DNA from 4 places in the Phosphitispora fastidiosa genome. Region 1 is predicted to be linked to each of the others. Evidence: riboswitches for the same ligand, from Rfam matches in the RefSeq annotation. Region 1 holds a riboswitch; each other region holds the start of a gene.

Region 1 (5,259 bases):
GCTTTTCCAAGTCTGCTTTCTTAATCAGTATTTCATTGGTAAAAACCTGTTCCGGAATCCCCTCTCCGATGACCTCACCATTGCTCAATACGAAAATGTAATCTGCCCATGAATAAGCCAGGTCAACATCATGTGTTGACATCATGATGGTTGTACCACCGCTATTGATCCGGTCAAACAACTTCACCGTCTGCTGTGCATGTTTGGGATCAAGCCAAGCCGTTGGCTCATCACATATAATTACCTCAGGCTCCATGACCAGAATATCTGCTATTGAAACCCTTTTTTTCTGCCCATAGCTCAGCATATGGGTAGGCTTCTCCTTCAGCCCGGCAACTTCTGTTGCCAACATTGCCCGTTCCACCCGTTTTCTTACAGTTTCTTCAGGAAGTCCAAAATTAAGGGGGCCAAAGGAAATCTCCTGGTATACACTCGCTGAAAACAATTGGCTGTCGGGGTCCTGAAAAACAATCCCCACATTTTTCCTCAAATGCAGCAGACTTTTTCTGTCATACCTGACTTCTTTTCCGTCATATTTCACAATACCCTGCTGTGGTTTCAGAATACCGTTGCATTGAAGGAACAGGGTAGATTTCCCAGCACCGTTGGAACCAAGGACCGCAACCTTCTTCCCTTTGGGTATTTTTATATTTATACCCCTAAGGGCCTGTGTCCCATCGGGATATGTATATATCAGGTTTTCAGCTTCGATGATGTAATCAGACAAATTTATTCACCTCCAGCAGGACCGCAGAAATTATCAAAAACGTTTCTACAATAATTATCAGAGTTATGTTAGCTTTAGAAACAGGGTATTGCGGGACCAGCACATTTAATTGCCCGGTATAACCTCTTGCCGTGAGAGTGGTGAAAAGCTCCTGTGAGCGATGCAGCGACCTGACAAACAGAGCAGCTGTAAGACAGCCTAAAGAATTCATAGAGTTTTTGAATGAAGAATATCCCCATCTTGAAGACTGGCTTGTATAAATATCTTCTGCAGTTTTCAGCAAAACAAAAATAAACCTGTAAATTATTTCAGCCAGCTCAATAAACAAGGCAGGAAGTTTGATTTTTCGCATCATCATGGCTATTTCCACAAAAGGTGTTGTTAATGACATAAAATACAGGCAGGAAACCGTACCCAGGGATTTAAAAAACAACCTGGCAGCCGCAAGCAGTCCCTCAGGAGTAATGCCCAGGGTTATTTTTAGCATTTTTATGCTGACTAACCACTCCGCTGCATTTGCACCAACCACGGTATCACCCGCAGATACCGAAACAGCAACTGTCATCACCCCAACCAGCAGGAAGGAGAAGGGCAGGAACACCAGCCTGAGGTAAGTTTTAACAGGAATCCCGGCAAGCCCGACAGTCACACCTGCCATAAGTAAAATTATAACTGATGATATTGTCACTGATGAAAAAATCAGGCACAAAATCATAGTCGTCAGGGCAAAGGCAGCTTTTTCGGCCGGATGTACCTTCCGCAGCTTATTGGCATATGCAAAACTGTCAATTTTTAGCATGTATTTCCTTTTCTTCCGCCTTTTTTCTTCCCCTGACATAACCGATGTAATACCCAATAAATCCGGCTCCCAAAGCTGCCTGAAGAGCAAACAAAAGGCTCTCGATTTCACCGCTGGGGGGTTCCCACAAGGATGAAAACCATGGCTGATAATCAGGATTAATTTGGGTAATCACTTCTTCAGCCTGACCATCGGCACCCCCGAATTCGGCTCCGCGGTTCATAAGCAATGGCACAACAGCCAGCAGCACTACCAAAAGAATTAGGATCAGATTTTTTCTCACTGCGACACCTCCTCAGTGATAACAGATAATTCCAGTAGTTCCTGCCTGCTATAAGTAGTCAGCACATTGAAAACTACTACTGTCAGAATTCCTTCCATTATGGCCAGAGGAAGCTGAGTCACCGCAAATACGCCCAGGAACTTTGCCAGGGCAGCGGTAAAGCCCCCACTCTGCAGAGGAAACGCCAGGGCTAGTTGAACTGATGTAGTTATATATGTAAGCATGTTGCCGGCAGCAGCAGCCAGAAACACTGCCAGCCAACCGGGGGCGCCGATTTTCTTAAGAACCCGGTAAATCACAAATGCTGCTATGGGGCCGACCACCGCCATCGAAAAGGTATTGGCACCAAGGGTGGTTATACCGCCATGAGCTAAAAGGAGGGCCTGAAAAATAAGTACAACACATCCCAGGACCACCATAGCCAAAGGGCCGAACATTATCGCCCCCAAACCTACTCCCGTAGGGTGGGAACAGCTTCCGGTAACCGACGGTATTTTCAAAGCCGATAACACAAAGGCGTAGGCCCCCGCCAGACCCAACAGCATTTTAACACTGGGCGCAGCAGTAACGGTTTTTTGAATTGAACGCAGTCCCAGGATCAGAAAAGGAATAGTCAGCACAAACCAGAAACCGGCCCAACTCGCCGGCAGAAAGCCTTCCATGATATGCATGGCAAAGGCATTCTGCGGGAAGGTCAGAAGAAGGGCAGCAGCATACAGGATTATGAAAACAGGCAGTTTTATTTTTTTCAAAGAGCTTTTCATAATTTCACTTAACATCCTCATTTGATTTAACCTCCTCAATTCTTATTTAATATACCTCCATAATTTGAAACAAAAACCCCGGTCATTAAGACAGTGACCGGGGATTAGCTTTAGGCTAAGCCTAAACTGACCACCTCCCCAGAACAAATTGACAGTGTGGCAGAATAGGCATCGCTGATTGTTTCCGCTGTCATCACAGGAGTAAGTATAATACCTCTTTTTACACCCGTTCTGCGGTCAAAAAGCGTTTAAACCTTGTGTTTATTAAGTTACACCCCTCAGGGTATAACACCTACTCAAATATATAATTATTAAAAGCCCATACCGGGTAAACTAAAAATTCCCTCAACACGACTGTGTGGAAGGAATAAAAAACACTAATACTGTAGTCTTCCTCCCCATTCATCGTGGGTACCGGCGGTAAGATTAAAGCAAGCAGGTCTCCTGGCTCAAGATCACTGCCCAAGCTGCGCCTTCCCGGTTCCCCGGTGGCATTTGCAGCAGGACTCCCTCTTACAGTGGCGGGACCGCGCCGGATTTTCACCGGCTTCCCTTTTCAATTCTGTCAAACAGAATCACTTGCTCATCTATATTCTTTTAATAATTGTATCATGACTGCAACTGGACTGTCCAGACAATTTTGCTTATACTTTCCAGACCATCATCCCTACTGTGGCTTCCACTTCCTCCCTGACTACACCGCCGACGGCTTCAGAATCGACTACTGCCTTTATTTCGCGTAATATCGCGGAAGTTATCTCTGTATATCCCGAAATCCAGTCCTTCAGTTTTTGAGCTGTATCCTCCACAGATTCTTCATTAACCCAGTGTGTATGAAAAAACCTCAGCGCCGGAAAATACCCCATGGCATAAACAATATTTAACGGGTAAATGATATCCATGGAAGTATCTGCCCGGATACCGCCGAACACCTGCTGCCATAGCTTCTCCTGGAGGTTGTTGCGGCGCGGTCCGGCAAATTTACTTACATAGCAGTAACCTTTGGAGGCTCTAACCACCTTATCCAGTGTTTCTTGGTCATTAACCCCCGGGGTCATTGAAGCAAATACCAGGTCAAACTTACCGTTCCAGCCTTCCCGCTCAATATCGATATCTTCCCAGGGCCTGTTGATACAGGTGATATTACCAATACCTTGATCCGAGACACGTTTCCTCAATATCTCAAGCATCCGGGAAGCCGGTTCAAGAGCCCATACATGTTCCGCCTCCATAGCTAAAGGTACGGCATAATTCCCGGGACCGCAGCCAACATCAAGTATTTTTGCACCTGTGACCCTGACCCCTGAGGATCCGAGAAATTCAAATACAGCCCTCTGCCTGCTGCTGTTTTCCCCCTTGACGGTGTTTTTGGCATAGCTCTCGGCCCGGTTGTTCCACATTTCTATTTTCCTCCGGGTTTGATAATCAGACGCCTTTTCCCAGGCTGTGACCCAGTACTTCAAATGTCTTTTTCTATCTTCTTCCCAGGCTCCTGCTGCAACCATAATTTTGTCACCACCTTTTGTTAATTATCCCAACTAGACGCTCAGCCGCTTGTTGTTATTTGCCGGGAACCCGCTGTTCAACCCGTACGGCAGCGCCGGAGCAGCTGCCAGCAGCCTTCGGGTATAGGGGTGTCCGGGAAAAGAAACAACTGCACTGGCAGGTCCGTCCTCTACGATGTGGCCGTCCTTAAGCACCACTATCCGGTCACTGACCTTCCTGGCCAGGGCAATATCATGAGTAATAAAGATTATACTTAACCCTCTTTTTTCCTGCAGGTTAAGAAAAAGCTTGAGGACTTTTGCCTGGACACTGGGATCCAAGGCAGATGTTGGTTCATCTGCGACCAGCATTTTAGGTTCCAGGATCAGAGCCCTGGCAATAGCTACCCTTTGAGCCTCGCCGCCGCTAAGGTGGTGTGGATAGGTCATCAGGAACTCGTCATTTGATGGCAGTTCCACCTCATCCAGTACCCTTTTTATCTTTTCTTTCCGCTCTGCGGGACTGCCCATCCGGTGGATGTCCAGTGGTTCACTTACAGCTTCCAGCACATTCTGCCTGTGGCTGATAGATTCTGCCGGGTTCTGATAAATCATCTGAACTTTCCTGTAAAATTCTTTATCTCTTTTGCCAACAATAGCTCCCTCCAGATATACCTCCCCTTCAGACTGACTGTGGAGTCCCATCACTGTCCTGGCCAGTGTCGTCTTGCCAGAACCGCTCTCACCTACCAGAGCAACCGTTTCTCCCTCTAAAACAGTGAGATTGGTCCGGCTCAGGGCTCTGACACGACCAAACGCAGTGCTTAGACCACGGGTTTCCAGCAGGGGCACAATCCCGCCCCGGTGACAGGCAATCATCCACCCACCGGTTTGCCCGGGTGCAGAGCCGGCTTCCCCAGGTTCTGGATGTGATTCCCTGCATATATCAACCCGCTGAGTACAACGCGGTTCAAACGGGCAGCCCTGCTCAGGCCTGGACAGCCTCCCGGGTATCCCCTGAAGGTCTTTGGTACCGTTCATGTCAGGATATGAGCGGATCAAGCCACGGGTATACGGGTGTCTTGGGTCTGCCAGGAGGGCCCTAGTGGGTCCCGCCTCTACAATTCTGCCTCCATAAAGGACTGCCGTCCGTTCTGCCAGCCTGGAAGCAGCAGCCAGGTCATGGGTCACTACCAGCAAGG
Region 2 (5,259 bases), on a different contig from region 1:
AAGCTGTTCCCTGATAAGTCCGGTCTCCCTGGCCAGCTTTTTAATCACGGCTTCCTTGTCCATAATGTGGGCCACGGCTGACTGCTTCTCGTTTTTGCGTTCATTCAACAGTTCTTCACCTTCACCCCTTTGCCTGCTTAAGCGCTCAACTGCCTCCAGATGGCCGATGATTTCCTGCCCGAGCTGTTCCTTCAGGGAGTCAAATTCCATAACCTGGCCCTGCTTGCGCTGTACCTGGACCTCAATATCTTTAATGGCATCAGTAACCCTGTCCATAATCTGGGCATAGTTGACTTCCGCCTGCTGCAGACCGGCCAGGTCCACCTTGATTCCGGTAACCTGCCGGGAATGTTGGCTGAGTTCTTCTTCCCTGCTCTTAAGCCGATTTTGCTGGGCCGCAATTTCTTTTCGGGTTTCACCGTCTTTTGACTGCATTTCCTGAAGACGCAGCTGCAGCTCTTTGAGACTGTTTTGGATGCTGCTCAATTCCTGGACCAAATTTGCCTTTTCGTCCCCGACCAGACTTTCTGTACTTTCAGCCCTGGTTTTATCTTTTCTTAAATTCTCCAGATCCTTTTCAAGGGATGTCTTTTCAATCCAAAGCTCCTGGAGCCGGGCTTCATTTTCCGCAATGCGCTGCACACAATCATCGTATTCTTTCCTTATAGCGGCAGCCTGATTCTCCATTCCGGCAACCCTGCTTTTCAGAGTATCCCGCTGTTCCCTGGTTTCCGCAATCTCCCTGTTCCGCCCTAGAAGGTTGGAGCTTCCTTTTTTGTAGAACCCACCCGTCATGGAGCCCCCGGGGTTAACGACATCCCCGTCAAGAGTGACTACCTTCATAGTGTATCCAGTATCCCTGGCAGCCTGAGCGGCTGCCCTCATATCATCAACAATAATGACCCGGCCTAAGAGGTACTCAACTATATGTGAATACCCGGCTTCAGACTCTACCAGCGCGGAAGCCCTGCCATATATACCGCTGCCGGCAGGAACGTTTCCGGCTTTTTTATCTTTATAGGGTTTGACAGTATTCATTGGCAGAAAGGTCGCCCTGCCAAACTTGTTCTTTTTTAAATATTCGATAGCCTTCCTGGCATCACCGTCTGTTTGAGTCACTATGTGCTGGACTGCGCCGCCAAGGGCAACCTCAACAGCAGTCTCATACTTTTGGGGAACAGTGATAAGCTCGGCAACCACCCCGCATATACCGGGACAATCCCGGCCTTTTTTAGCTGCCACCAGCACTTCTTTGACGCCCCTGAAATACCCCTCGTAGTCATTCTGCAGATCCTCCAAAGCCTTGAGGCGGGAGGATTTATGCCCCAACTGCTCACGATCCCGTTCAAGGTCTGCGGCCAGTTTCTTCAGCTGACCTGAGAAGCCGTTTTTGCTCTCCTCAAAGCCGGCATTTTCGGTTTTCCGGCCGGTTATTGATTCTCTGACAGCCCCCAGTCCCAAATCCAGTTCCTTTTCCCGCTCAACAATCCGGCTGTATTCCTGTTTCAGGGTCTCACTCTGCTGCTCCAGGTCTTTTATCCTGCGGCCCAGGTTCTTAACCTCTATTTCACCGGAATTAATTGCATTCCTAACTCCGGCAGTCTCGTTTAACAAATCTATCATATCCGACTTCTTTTCTTCGATTTTCTGCTGTGCTTCCACTAGTTCCTGTTCCAGCAGCAATAATTTATCCTCAGCCTGCTGCAGCTTTTTTCCTGTATCAGCCAGCCTGCCCCTGAGTTCCCCAAGAGACCGGGCATCACCGGCATGCCTGCTGCGCTCAGCCTCTTCTTTGCATTTCAGTTCCTCTATTTCACTGATGAGACCCTCTTTCCGGTTCCCGATATCCTGTAGTCTCTGGCGGGCCACCGTAATTTCGGCTTCCTTTTTTTCTATCAGGCTGCCGGTATCATAGATACCTTTCTGCAGGGCGGCAATTTCTTCATCAAGTTTACTGTTATGAAGCTTATGTTCTTCGATCTCTGACTCGCGGTTTCTTAACCCGGTCTCCAAGCCAATTAACTTTTGTCTCAATTCATCATCCTGATTATTAATCCCATCAAGTTTCAGTTTCTGGTCCTCAATCTGATTAATCAAAAGGTTAATCTCAAGTTCAACCAGCTCATTCCGGTACTCAAGGTATTCCCCGGCTTTTTGGGACTGCTCCTCAAGGGGGCCAACCTGGATGCCCAGTTCGGATATAATGTCACTGATACGGACCAGGTTCTGTTCTGTGTCATTAAGTTTTTTGACCGCCTGCTGTTTACGGCTCCTGTACTTTACTATTCCGGCGGCCTCTTCAATAATATTTCGACGGTCTTCAGACCTGGTACTGAGGACTTCATCAATCTTGCCCTGTCCAATAATGGAATACCCTTCCCTGCCGATTCCGGTGTCCATGAAGAGTTCATGGATATCCCTCAGTCTGCAGGGAGATTTGTTGATCAGAAATTCACTTTCTCCGGAACGATAAACCCTCCGAGTGACCGTTATTTCAGAATAATCCAGCGCAAATATGGCGGTACTGTTATCAAGGGTAAGAGATACCTCAGCCATCCCTACGGATTTTCTCCTGTCACTGCCGGAGAAAATTACGTCTTCCATCTTGGCGCCCCGGAGGGTCTTGGCGCTCTGCTCACCCAACACCCACCTGACAGCATCGGCAATATTACTCTTGCCGCTCCCATTAGGTCCAACAACAGCGGTAATGCCCGGGGTAAACTGGAGTTCTATTTTATCAGCCAGGGATTTGAAGCCCTGAACCTCAATTCTCTTCAGGTACAAAAGGGTTCCTCCTTACATTTTGAAAAAACCAGCCTTAATGACACTTATCAATTAAAGCTTTCCTGTTTTAATGAATTCAACAAAAAAAGGGCACTTTCCTTCTCAGTCCCTTTCTTCAAAAAACATTTCTTTGGTTTCACAGACCAGTTGACCATTTTGGCTTTTGATGCACACCTTTTTAGCGATACACCACTTCCCGGAGCGATTCCAGCGGCACCACTCTTCATTACAGTAAACGGTGGTCACAACAATTCACCCTTTTTAATCAGGGTATGCAGAGCCGCAGTTTTTGTGATATTCGTTAATAACAATTACAAAAGCCGGGAAATTTCCGGCTTTTAATGTTACAATAAATAAAGAAGTTAAAGAAAGGATGGGTTTATGAAGAACTCAATTTTAATTCTAATTACATATTAAAAATTATTTATTGATAATTTCAGGCAACTCTTTTATAATAATAATATACTTTCAAACAAAAAAATATCCCAAAGGTTATTGGTGCCTCTAATGAGGAGAATAGGGAATTGGGTGAAAATCCCAAGCGGTCCCGCCACTGTAAGTGTTAGCATGCCTTCAACAGACCACTCGAGTTTTTCGGGGAAGGTGAAAAGCATGTGATGATCACAAGCCAGGAGACCTGCCATAGCCGTCATATTGCTGCATCTCGTGGAATGATGCAGGTATTGGTGAATGATGGCAAAGTTCACAGCTTTATAAGCTGTGAACTTTTTGTTTTTCTCCGGCAGGTAAGCTCTTGGAAATGAGCGGGAATGGTGAGCTATTGCATCGATTTTCCGCACTGCCGCCTATGAGTCTAAGCTGCCACTCCCCCCGGCAACAAGGCAGTGCCAGGAAAATCTTGTACAACATCTCACCATATAAAGAATCCAAGGTATAAAGCCTTGAATATACAAAAAAAATTAAATAAAAAAATTTATTAAAAATCAAGGAGGAAACAAAAATGAGTTTACTTGAAAAGACCCTGCAGCAAATTGGGGATTTAGACCGTGCCAGCATGGAACAGACCCAGGAGAGGCTGAACAATCTGATCAAGCCCCCCGGGAGCCTAGGCGTACTCGAGGAAATGGTCCTTCAGCTTAGCGGCATCTACAGTGACCCTATGCCCAAAACAGGAAAAAAAGTAATCATAGTCATGGGAGCTGACCATGGTGTGGTCCAGGAAGGGGTTAGCGCATTCCCCCCAATGGTAACTATTGCTATGATGCCAACCTTTGCTGATGGAATTGCCAGTGTCTGCGTACTTGGCAGGCATGCCGGGGCAGAGATTGTCCCCGTTGATATCGGAGTGGCTGCCCCAATTGACCACCCGGGGGTCATCAACCGGAAGATAAAATTCGGGACCGATAATATGCTCAAGGGCCCGGCAATGTCCCGGGAAGAAGCCGTCAAGGCAATTGAAACCGGAATTGAGATAGCCAATAATGAAATCAGCAAGGGTGCCCGGGTTCTGGGTACCGGGGACATGGGAATTGGTAATACCACCCCCAGCAGCGCCATCCTTTCGGTTTTGGGCGGTTTCACCCCTGAAGAGGTTACCGGACGGGGAACCGGTGTTGACGACCAATCTCTTTCCAATAAAGCAGTAGTAATTCAGAAGGCCATTGAGTTAAACCGTCCGGATAAGAACGATCCTGTTGATGTCCTGGCAAAAGTGGGCGGCCTGGAAATTGGCGGCATAGCCGGAACCATACTGGCAGCATCAGCAAGCAGGGTTCCGGTTGTGGTTGATGGTTTTATCTCCAGCGCCGGTGCTCTCATTGCCGCCAGACTGGCTCCCAATTCGGTGAGCTTTATGATTCCATCACACTGTTCCGCAGAACAGGCCCACCGGACCATGCTTGAATGCGTGGGATTAAGGCCAATCCTGGATATGAAAATGAGACTAGGGGAAGGCACTGGGGCGGCCCTGGCCATGTCGGTGCTGGATGCATCAATAAAAATGCTTCATGAAGTGGGGACCTTTAAAGATATCGGCATGTAAGATAATGAGGTGTTGTACCCGATTTTCCTCGCTGCCACGGGGGAAATCTTGTACAACACCTCACCAAATGCCACAGTACGAAACATCCGGGCAGTAAGAATTTAGCTTGCTGCGACAATCTTGCGAATCCCTTCGATAAAAGCGTTAAAACTCAAAGAACAATTTGTATCAATCTTCATGAATTTAGCAATTTTTTTCGAACCACTATATTTTTGATATTCGGGCACCATTTTTTGCAGTACTTCGCACGGGTTAGCAAGTTTATCTGGGTTTCGAAATTGAGCTTTCTCTTGTTTTCTAGCAATTCCTTTGTAATTGAAAGCTTTTTCAACTGCTGAAAGGTCACCTAAAAACCATGATTCCAACTCGTGACAGACCACACGAACTAACGCATCAGTTCGTCCGCCTTCAAAGCACAGTTGCAATAGCCTTTGTTTAACCTGTTTGCAATCACTATTGTCCTGGTCACGAAG
Region 3 (5,259 bases), on a different contig from region 1:
TGCCTCCTGAGGGTAATCCACATGCTATGAATATCCTCTTTAAGGTTTTTCAGCCCGCTGATGCTATCTGGCGGGGGATGGGCACTATTCCCGGAACGGGGCTTGCGTTTAGACCCGAATACAGACGGTTTGATGCAGTAAAGAAGTATGGCATCCGTATTCAGGAAGACAGGGACCTGCCGGGGTGCAGGTGCGGCGAGGTGCTCAGAGGGGTTATTACTCCTCCCGAATGCGGCCATTTTGGACGAACCTGTATTCCTGAAAACCCGGTAGGCCCATGTATGGTTTCGGTTGAGGGCACGTGTGCCGCTTATTATAAATACGGGAAAGGAGCATCCGGTGATGAGGCATGACAAAATACTTCTGGCCCATGGCAGCGGAGGGAAGCTATCTCACGAGCTGGTCACGGAACTTTTTTTGCCGGTTTTTGATAACCCGGAACTGAACAGGCTTGATGACCGGGCAGAGGTCCAGGCTGAGGGAGTCAGACTGGCCTTTACCACAGACTCCTTTGTTGTCAGTCCGCCTTTTTTCCCCGGAGGAGATATTGGTAAACTGGCAGTCTGCGGGACGGTAAATGACCTGGCCATGGGTGGTGCAAACCCGCTCTGGCTGAGCACAGGCTTTATAATTGAAGAGGGTTTTGCCATGGAAAAGCTCAATGCTATTGTGCTTTCCATGAAAAAGGCGGCAGATGAGGCCGGGGTGAAGATTGTCTGCGGAGATACCAAGGTCGTTGAACGAGGTTCTTTGGACCAGATATTTATTAACACCTCAGGAATTGGCACAGTGCCTGAAGGTGTCCATATATCAGGCAACCGGGCTAAACCCGGTGACAAGGTGATTATCAATGGTTTTATCGGTGACCATGGGATAGCGGTAATGGCGGAACGCCAGGGCCTGTCCTTCAGGAATCAGATAACAAGTGATTGTGCGCCCTTGAACACTTTGGTCGCTGCAATGCTGAAAGTATCCAAAGATATCCATGTCCTCAGGGACCCAACCAGGGGAGGAGTTGCCACAACCCTCAATGAGATTGCAGTTCAGAGTAATATGGGAATTGTGCTCGACGAGAAATCGCTGCCGGTCAGGGATGAGGTCATGGCTGCCTGTGAGATTCTGGGTTTTGACCCCTTGTATGTTGCCAATGAGGGCAAGGTTCTGGCCGTAGTGCCCAAGGATGTGGCCGAATCAGTGGTTAGCGCCATGAAAAAAGACAGGTATGGCATTGACAGCGTGATTATTGGCGAGGTTATCGCTGACCATCAGGGGAAAGTAGTCTTATCCACCGGAATCGGTGGCAAAAGAATAGTAGATATGCTGGTTGGAGAGCAGCTTCCCAGGATATGTTAGTTATTCCTGCTCAGGCTGACTCCGGGAAATGACCGGCAATGGCATATGGTGAGATGTTATACCTATTTTCCGCACTGCCGCCTGAGAAATCTATCCTTGTTCCTGGCGAAGCCAAAGACTAAACCGCCAATTCGGCTCCTGCCTCAGTGGCGGCTCCGCCATCCATGGCTCCGGTCTTTGGCTTCGCTTAGCGGAACTGCGGTAATATTTCTCACGGCGGCAGTGCAAGGAAAATCTTGTACAACACCTCACCATATTCCCCGGTCATTTCCGGAGCCAACGGTTGCAGGAATAAATAAAAAATATAAGGTACAAGCTTTGAATACAAAAGATATCTAAATCAAAGAACAGTTCTGAGGAGATACTTTATGAAAATTGCTGTGATTGACGGTCAGGGTGGCGGAATCGGTAAATATATAATTGAACGGTTCAGGAAGGAGTTCCCGGAAGAAATAGAAATTATCGCTTTTGGGACCAATGCCCTGGCAGCTGCGGCCATGCTTAGAGCGGGGGCTAATGAAGGCGCTTCGGGTGAAAATGCCATTATATACAATTCCGGGCGAGTTGACCTGATTGTGGGGCCCATTGGAATCATTATAGCCAATTCGTTTTTAGGCGAGGTTACTCCCGGAATTGCCGCAGCCTTAGCTTCCAGCAGCGCCCCCAAGATACTGCTGCCGGTAATCAGGGACCGTATCGAAATAGCCGGTTTTAACCCTGAACCCCTGCCCCACCTTACAGATGACTTGATGGACAGGGTCAGGAGGTATTTGCCCCCTGGCATGATTAATCCCGGTTAAACTTTTCTGCTGTGAATAAATTGGCCCCGTGTCCTGCTGCCCTATGGCATTCCAGGCATTTGCGGTCACTCTTGAGCCATTGGTAGTGTTTGGCATCAAGCCTTACAGTATCAGGGTAATTATGATAATCCCCCAGGTGGCAGGCAACACAGTTTTGTTCAAAAATCTGTCCTTCTATAATAATTGTGTGCTGACCGGTTAATTCTTGATAGAGATAGTTAAGGCCCCGGGATTTTGAATGGAGCTTACCCAGGAACCCCATTGGTTCGTGACAGTAAAGGCAATTAATGTCCTTGTGAGCAGACTGCCGCCATGACACCAGATACGGCTTTACATCATGGCAGGTACCGCAGAAGGAAGGAAAGGATGTAGCGTAATAGCCTGCCATGAACGCAGCATAAAGCAAAATAATCGTCACTGAAATGATTAGGGCGCCTTTTTTCCAGGAAAGCAATATTATTACCTCCAATAGTACACCAAACGGTAATTGAATTTGTTTTAAATATCAGCTAATACTAGTATTTCATTATTGAATAGGATTTTATGTTTAATATTTGCAGACAAGTCTGAAAAACTATGATATAATTGAAATCACAAAAAAATATTTGTAACTTCTGGGTTTTTTTTAAAATGGGAATCAGGTTAAGCCTGAGCGGTCTCCGCCACTGTAACCGGGGAGTGCCCTTACATGATGCCACTCGTTTGAAGGGGAAGGCGTAAGCGGCATGTTTATCCGGGAGCCAGGATACCAGCCTGGAAGTGACCATACAGTCCTTCGAGAGAAAGGATTATGGTTGTTTCACAGGGGTTTTATGCCTTGATAACCATGTCCTCAGTCGTTGACTGGGGATTTTGTTTTGTCATGACACATAATACTATCCCGGCAAATACATACTTATGGAGTGTGCTTAATGAGAGGAAAACTGATTTTTGTTACCGGAGGTATCAGAAGCGGGAAAAGTGAATTTGCCGAGCTGCTAACCTCTAAACTTGGTCATAGAGTTACATATATCGCCACAGCACAGGCGCTGGATGAGGAAATGCGGCATCGCATCAGGCTCCACCGGGAAAGAAGGCCTGACATCTGGCAAACGATTGAAGAACCATACCGGGTGACGGAAATTATCAGGGAAAAAAACCATGGTTCTGATGTTATTTTGCTAGACTGCCTGACTCTGCTTTTGAGTAACCTGATGTTTAAAAAGGAACAGGAAACCGGTGGGGATTTTAAAAAAGAGTTTCAAACGGAGATTCTCCGGGAAATAGGTTTTCTTGCCAAGGCAGCCGCAGAAACTGAGGCCCATGTTGTCATTGTCTCCAATGAGGTGGGCATGACACTGGTTTCAGATAATTTTCTCGGCAGGCAGTATCAGGAACTGGTGGGAAAAGCCAATCAGATTATTGCCGCGGAAGCTGATAAGGCATACCTGGTAGTTGCCGGACATCCCATTGATCTGAAAAAGGAAGGGGCAGCAGTAAATGATGAATTCTAAATGTATCATGTTTCAGGGGACTGGCTCACATGTTGGTAAAAGTGTTTTAGTGGCAGCCTTGGGAAGAATTTTTCTGCAGGACGGATACAAGGTGGCGCCTTTTAAATCACAGAATATGGCCCTCAATTCATATGTGACCAAAGACGGAGGCGAGATGGGCAGAGCTCAGGTAGTTCAGGCTGAAGCCTGCGGTCTGGCCCCGGATGTGGTCATGAACCCGGTCCTGCTAAAGCCGACCGGTCAGGCTACATCCCAGGTCATTGTCCTTGGCAGGCCGGTGGGAAACCTTTCTGCCAAGGAGTATCATGAAAGGTATAATATGACGGCACTTGATGTGGTTGAGAATTCCCTCAACAAACTTAGATCAGAATTTGACATTATTGTCATTGAGGGTGCAGGCAGTCCGGCTGAAGTCAACCTACAGGCAACAGAAATCGTGAATATGAGGATTGCCAGAATGGCTGACTGTCCTGTACTGCTGGTGGCTGACATAGACAAGGGGGGCGCCCTGGCTGCGGTTGTAGGCACTCTTGAACTCCTTGACCCTGACGACAGGGCCCGGGTAAAAGGGGTGGTAATAAACAAGTTCCGTGGTGATGTCAAACTGTTTTACCCTGCAGTGGAGTTCCTGGAGCAAAAAACAGGGATTCCGGTAGTGGGAATTATTCCGTATTTCCAGGGCTTCAAAGTTCAGGAGGAAGACACAATTCCGGAGGACACCATTAAGGAAGCGGACAGAGTCCTTGAGAACAAGCTGGATATAGTTGTGATTAACCTGCCCCATATTTCCAATTTTACTGATTTTGACTGCCTGGCGGATGAGCCTGATGTACAGCTCAGGTATGTGTCAAATGGTAATAAGCTGGGCAATCCTGATATGGTTATCATTCCGGGCAGTAAGAATACCATCCACGACCTGGCGTTCCTTCAAAAATCCGGATTGTTTGCTCAGATTATTGCCCAGGAAAAGAGAGGGATACCCATTGTGGGCGTTTGTGGAGGGTTCCAGATACTGGGTACTGAGCTTCATGACCCGCTGCACACTGAGTCAGATATTGACAGCATGAAGGGTCTGGGGCTGTTAAATATGATAACAACTTTTGATCCTGATAAGATCACCACTCAGGTTCATGCGAAGATTGTAGGAAAAGGTCTCTTTTTTGATGGGATGCAGGGACAGGAGGTAACCGGGTACGAAATCCACATGGGACGTTCCGAGATTGGAGAAGGTGTGATACCTGCATTCCGGATATTTGAAAGGTCTACCAGGGAAGTCGATATCCTTGATGGAGCAATCCGCTCAGATGGCATGGTTTTCGGAACATATATCCATGGGATATTTGATAATGATTCCTTCCGCAGACACATCCTTGACCTGCTCAGAAAGCAGAAGGGCTGGGAGCCGCTGGAAGCCAGCGAAATAATGACAGTTTACCAGCAGCGTGAAAAGGACTTTAATAAGCTGGCTGAGGTGGTCAGGGGCAGTATGGATATGGATAAGGTATATGAAATTATGGGATTAAACGATAAATCAGGCCAGCAGGAGCAAGGAGCGGTCTAAGATGATACAAATAGCAGCCGCCTATGTGGTTGACCTGATAATAGGCGACCCC
Region 4 (5,259 bases), on a different contig from region 1:
CGGTATTGTCATAAATGTGCAAAAAACAATGGCGCCAAGGCCAATCGTCAAAGTATTCTATGACAAGGCTAATAACCGCCTGGATTACCCCAGGCAGGTGGATCTCAGTGAACAAAAAACCTTATTTATAACGAAAATATTATAGGATTTTGGTCAGTTGACCGAACGGAGGAGTAAGCCAATGAGCAAGACCAGGGACAGAAAAGGCAACATAACTGCAGCATTTGGTTCTGATTTGACACTGGAAGGAATGACAGGAGTCCCTAACCTTTTGTTAAAACACTATCAGAAAATTGGAATTACTGACAGTGAAATGATGCTGATAATCCAGCTAATGCATCTTCAGACAGCATCAAACCAGCATTTTCCCTCAGCTGATGTGTTGGAATCCTATATGTCTGGAGATAGGGCTCAGATTCAGGCTGACCTTACAAATTTAAAAGATAAGGGTATTATCAGCATTAAAAACTTTTATGATGACGAAACTGATGAAGTAATGCCATTTTACTGCTATGAACCTCTGTTTGAAAAGATATCCGAGTTTTGGGCCTGTGAAAAGGTACATACATACCAGCAGATGAAGAAGAACTTGGCCGAACAAAAGCACAAGACCGGGGCAGTCAGAAGAGAGAGAGCGGGTTCATTTGCCAAGGTCTGCAAGGGTTTTGAAAAGGAATTTGGCCGCATGCTGTCACCAATGGAAATTGAACAGGTGGACCTTTGGCTCAATGATTATAATGAACATACTGAATTGATTTTTGAAGCCCTGAGGCGAGCTATTTTGCTGGGCAAGCATAATTTCAAATACATAGACAGTATTCTGCTGGAATGGACGAAAAATAATTTAAAGACAATTGATGATGTCCTGAACTATGAGTCTAATTTCCGTCAGCGGCAGTCCAAGAAACCAATCCGCAAAAAAATAGAAAGTCCTGATAAGAGGAAAGATAAGTTCAGGCTTTTGTACCTCAGCTAATTAGGGGGAAGATCATTGAAAAAAGACCAGGATAATTGTTCCCTCTGTCAAGGCAGGGGGATTGTTATTATAGACAGTGAAACGGCCAGGCCTTGTAAGTGCATGCTGCACCGGAGCATAAGACTTAAGTTCAGGAATTCCAGGATGAGTAAGGAAATGCGGGACTACAATTTCAGCCGGTTCAGTTCAAGGTATTATTCTAAAAACCATCGGGATTCCATTAATGGGAGAACCTATTACGATAATGCTGCTGCTGCTTTTGCGGCCGCTCAGAAGTTTACCCGGGATATTAAGGAAAACATTGTTCCCGACGGTATTCTGCTGACCGGACCGGTGGGCGGCGGCAAAACATTTCTGGCCTGTGCCATAGCCAATGCCCTTCTGGACTGTGGTAAAGAGGTGTTGTTTGTGGTTGTTCCTGACCTCTTGGATCAGATCAGGGCTACCTTTGACCGCTCCTATGAGTACACTGAGCAGGATTTGATGGATACTGCCAGAAAAGTTGAGGTCCTGGTACTGGATGATATGGGGGCACATAATTATACTGACTGGACCGCCAACAAGATTTACTCGATTCTCAATTACCGGATGAATAACAGGCTGCCAACCGTCATGACTACAAACCTGGATCTGGCTGAGCTGGAGGAACACCTCGGTGAGAGGACCACTTCAAGAATAATACAAATGTGCAAGGTCTACCGGTTGTTGGTAGAGACAGATATACGCATTGTCAGGAGACATGAGAAAGAAGGAAATGCAAAGTAATTTACGAAATATTTGAACAACCCTTGAAGGAATAATTTGAAGGTGTTATAATAAGATAAAATTAGATATGATTAAATTTAACAGATAGGTGACCCGTAACAGGGTTGAAAAGGGAAGCTGGTGCAAATCCAGCACGGTCCCGCCACTGTAACAGGGAGAAACCCGCAATATATGCCACTGGGCTCATGCCCGGGAAGGCGCGGGGGACGATGAACTGGAGTCAGGAGACCTGCCTATCTTAGGTACACCGTTATACCTTCGATTGAAAGGCAGGTGGACATTGAAACAGTACTTTAGTTAACAGTACTTTTCCCAGTCTACCCAGACTGGGATTTTTAATTTTTACGGATGTATTTGTGTATATTAAGTTAGGTAAAGCCGGTTCTAACAATTTAATGAAAAAATGGAGATGAAATAATGCATATACAGGATGGATTTCTGGTCGGAAAATGGGCAGTCGCCTGGTACGGGGCAGCATCAGTCTTTGTTGCCAAAGGGGTTTATGACATAACCTGGCGTACTCAAAGGGTAATGGCATATAAGCCACTGCTGGGACTGGTCAGTGCAGCCGTGTTCTTTATATCGCTGCTGCCAATTCCGGTACCTGTTACCGGCACTTCATCCCATCCGGCTGGGACACCGGTGGCTGCTATTCTGGTCGGTCCTTTTGTCAGCATGGTCCTGGCAGTGGTGGCCCTTCTCCTGCAGGCGCTGTTTTTTGCCCATGGCGGGTTATCCACACTTGGCGCCAATGTCTTTTCCATGGGGGTTGTCGGATCCCTGACCGGCTTCGGAGTATTCTGGCTGGGCAGGAAAGCCGGGCTGTCTCTGGGAATCGCGGCATTTTTGGCCGGTGTTTTCGGAGACCTGGCAGTTTATTCAACCACTTCATTCCAATTAGCTCTGGGAATGCCGGGAATTAATGACCAGTCAATGCTTAAGGCCTTCCTGACATTTCTGGGCCTGTTTATGCCGACCCAACTTCCCTTAGCGCTGCTGGAAGGAGTGGTTACCGGAGGCATGGTCACATACATAGCCAAAGTCAGACCTGACATTCTCAAAAAACTGGGTGTGCTTCAGGAGACAGGTGAGGGGGAAAGCCAAAATGCAGAGAATCAGAGATGAAATACGGCGGAATTTGATTCCTGTCCTGACAATAATGTTTCTCCTGTTATTCCCACTATCAGTATCAGCCGGAGAAAAGTGGCAGGGGACAGATGACCTTGTTGATAGTAAAATGGAGGAGGTAACCGGTGTGTCCGCAAAGGAACCACTGGTAAACATAGAAGGCAACCTGGGGCTGTTTTTATTTGCAGTCGGAGGGTTTGCCGCCGGAGCAGTGGTGGGATACCAGTGGCACAAAATATTTGTTACAAAGGCGGGGAAGAACGATGGTTAAGGAATCTTACTTGATGGTTGATGCTTTTGCCCAGAGAGATAACACCTTTACCAGAATGGATGCCAGAGTAAAGGTACTGGTGTCAGTTTTAGCCCTTGCCGCAGTTGTCGGTCTACCGGGCTTTAAACTGCCGCTCTTCATATTTGCATTGACAGCAGCATTGATGTTGGTTATCAGAGTACCGTTTAAAATTATCGTGGGCAGGATGCTGCCACCTGTTATCCTGGGAATTGTGGTTTTCATTTTTATGGCGTTATTTCATCAGGGCAGTCAGGTCTTTAGTCTGGAGATACAGGGCTGGGAAATAAAAATTTACGGGGAAGGCCTGATTCTGGGGACTACGGTTTTGCTGAGAATTATCAGCAGTGTTTCCATCCTGTTATGTTTGAGCCTGACTACCCCTGTACATGAATTGGGATATGCCCTGATATGGTTCCGCATTCCAAGGGTAATCGTTGAGATTCTGCTGCTTACCTACCGGTATCTCTTTGTTTTATGGGATGAAGGGATGCGGATCAGGCAGGCACAGGCCATGAGGCTGGGTTATCCTGACTGGAGGAACCCGGCAGGGTGGAAGAAGGCTGTGAATTCAACCAGCACACTTATGGCAATGGTATTTATCCGGGCCTATGACCGGGCTGAAAATACCTTTTCAGCCATGCAGATAAGGGGATATAACGGAGATATCGCCGGACAGAGATACAAAAAGACTGCCTGACTGTCAATTTAGGGGGAAGCATTAATGATTATTGATGTACACCAGGTGCAGTACACATACAGTGATGGCACTAAGGCTCTGGAGGGAGTGGAGATGGAAATTCCCAGGGGGCAGTTTACCATACTCCTGGGACCCAACGGGTCGGGGAAAACTACTTTTTTTAAGGTTATCACCGGATTGCTGAAACCTGAACTCGGTGAAATTAAAATTGAAGGCAGGCCCTTCCGGGAATTTTCCAGAGAAGAATTATACAAAAGGATAGGTTTTGTGTTTCAAGACCCTAATGACCAGCTATTTGCGCCAACTGTCGGGGATGATGTGGCTTTTGGTCCGATTAACCTGAAAATGACTTCCGATGAAGTCGGTCAAAGGGTCAGGGAATCTCTGGAGATGGTAGGAATACCGCATCTGATAAATAAACCTGTGCACTACCTGAGTTACGGTCAGAAAAAAAGGGCTGCAATAGCGGGAGTCCTGGCGATGAAGCCTGATATTATTATTCTTGATGAGCCTACTGCAGGACTTGATCCGGCAGGGGTCAGGGAAATAATGGAGTTACTGGTAAAACTCAATAAAAAAGAGGGAATTACAATTTTAATGGCGACACATGATGTTGATTTGGTACCCCTGTATGCTGATAGAATTTTTATCCTTCATATGGGGCATATCCTGCTGGCAGGGACACCCGCAGAGGTTTTCAGCCGGAAGGAAACTGTCAGAAGCGCCCAGCTGCGGCTTCCCAGAGTTGCCCACCTGGCAGAGATTCTGGCTAAACGGGACCATATGGCTGTTGGCGAACTGCCTCTGACTATCGGGGAGGCCAGGAAAATGATTCTTGCTAATGTAAACGGGGATGTGAATGCCTATGGGAGATGACAGAGAACTCCGCCCGGGGATTACCACCGGTGCGAGTGCGGCTGCGGCTGCCCAGGCTGCGGTGATAATGCTGTACCGGCACGAGGTAATCGAGACCGCCCAAATAATTAATCCACAGGGCAGGGTAATTACCGTACCCATTGAAAACGTTTTTCCGGAAAAAGAATATATAACTGCTGAAGTAATCAAGGACGCCGGTGATGACCCTGATGTGACCAATGGACTCAAAATACTGGTTAAGGCCGGTAAGAGCGCAACATCGGGAGTTTCTGTCACCGGGGGCCCCGGAGTAGGGATAGTTACCAAGCCCGGCCTTCAGATACCTGTGGGAGAAGCGGCTATTAATCCTGTACCGCGGCAGATGATTACAGAAGCGGTAAGTAAATTCATCCCCGCTGGTGCAGGGGTGATTATTGAAGTCAGTGTTCCCGGCGGCGCCGCGGCAGCCAGGAAAACCCTTAATCCCAAGCTGGGGATAGAAGGCGGCATTTCGATACTGGGCACAACTGGAATAGTTGAGCCGAT

What was found. Region 1 has a riboswitch for cobalamin ahead of Ga0451573_RS03700 (energy-coupling factor ABC transporter permease). Riboswitches for the same ligand answer to the same signal wherever they lie in the genome.
Region 2: another riboswitch for cobalamin. It lies ahead of cobT (nicotinate-nucleotide--dimethylbenzimidazole phosphoribosyltransferase); the one in region 1 lies ahead of Ga0451573_RS03700 (energy-coupling factor ABC transporter permease).
Region 3: another riboswitch for cobalamin. It lies ahead of cobU (bifunctional adenosylcobinamide kinase/adenosylcobinamide-phosphate guanylyltransferase); the one in region 1 lies ahead of Ga0451573_RS03700 (energy-coupling factor ABC transporter permease).
Region 4: another riboswitch for cobalamin. It lies ahead of Ga0451573_RS09720 (energy-coupling factor ABC transporter permease); the one in region 1 lies ahead of Ga0451573_RS03700 (energy-coupling factor ABC transporter permease).

The regions. Positions count from the first base shown of each region.
Region 1 is NZ_JAHHUL010000002.1:284,124-289,382, forward strand. It holds gene Ga0451573_RS03685 (energy-coupling factor ABC transporter ATP-binding protein) at 1-727, opposite strand, end outside; gene cbiQ (cobalt ECF transporter T component CbiQ) at 720-1,583, opposite strand; gene Ga0451573_RS03695 (energy-coupling factor ABC transporter substrate-binding protein) at 1,513-1,749, opposite strand; gene Ga0451573_RS03700 (energy-coupling factor ABC transporter permease) at 1,806-2,594, opposite strand; cobalamin riboswitch at 2,991-3,171, opposite strand; gene Ga0451573_RS03705 (class I SAM-dependent methyltransferase) at 3,218-4,078, opposite strand; gene Ga0451573_RS03710 (ABC transporter ATP-binding protein) at 4,112-5,259, opposite strand, start outside.
Region 2 is NZ_JAHHUL010000001.1:369,356-374,614, forward strand. It holds gene smc (chromosome segregation protein SMC) at 1-2,784, opposite strand, end outside; cobalamin riboswitch at 3,263-3,443, shown strand; gene cobT (nicotinate-nucleotide--dimethylbenzimidazole phosphoribosyltransferase) at 3,746-4,786, shown strand; gene Ga0451573_RS01860 (DUF4276 family protein) at 4,888-5,259, opposite strand, start outside.
Region 3 is NZ_JAHHUL010000001.1:137,790-143,048, reverse strand. It holds gene hypD (hydrogenase formation protein HypD) at 1-353, shown strand, start outside; gene hypE (hydrogenase expression/formation protein HypE) at 343-1,353, shown strand; gene Ga0451573_RS00700 (DUF3842 family protein) at 1,722-2,153, shown strand; gene Ga0451573_RS00695 (NapC/NirT family cytochrome c) at 2,140-2,607, opposite strand; cobalamin riboswitch at 2,753-2,924, shown strand; gene cobU (bifunctional adenosylcobinamide kinase/adenosylcobinamide-phosphate guanylyltransferase) at 3,065-3,646, shown strand; gene Ga0451573_RS00685 (cobyric acid synthase) at 3,636-5,207, shown strand; gene cbiB (adenosylcobinamide-phosphate synthase CbiB) at 5,209-5,259, shown strand, end outside.
Region 4 is NZ_JAHHUL010000009.1:28,936-34,194, forward strand. It holds gene Ga0451573_RS09705 (HD-GYP domain-containing protein) at 1-145, shown strand, start outside; gene Ga0451573_RS09710 (DnaD domain protein) at 182-976, shown strand; gene Ga0451573_RS09715 (ATP-binding protein) at 992-1,741, shown strand; cobalamin riboswitch at 1,811-1,992, shown strand; gene Ga0451573_RS09720 (energy-coupling factor ABC transporter permease) at 2,159-2,866, shown strand; gene Ga0451573_RS09725 (hypothetical protein) at 2,847-3,140, shown strand; gene cbiQ (cobalt ECF transporter T component CbiQ) at 3,133-3,858, shown strand; gene Ga0451573_RS09735 (energy-coupling factor ABC transporter ATP-binding protein) at 3,883-4,734, shown strand; gene cbiD (cobalt-precorrin-5B (C(1))-methyltransferase CbiD) at 4,724-5,259, shown strand, end outside.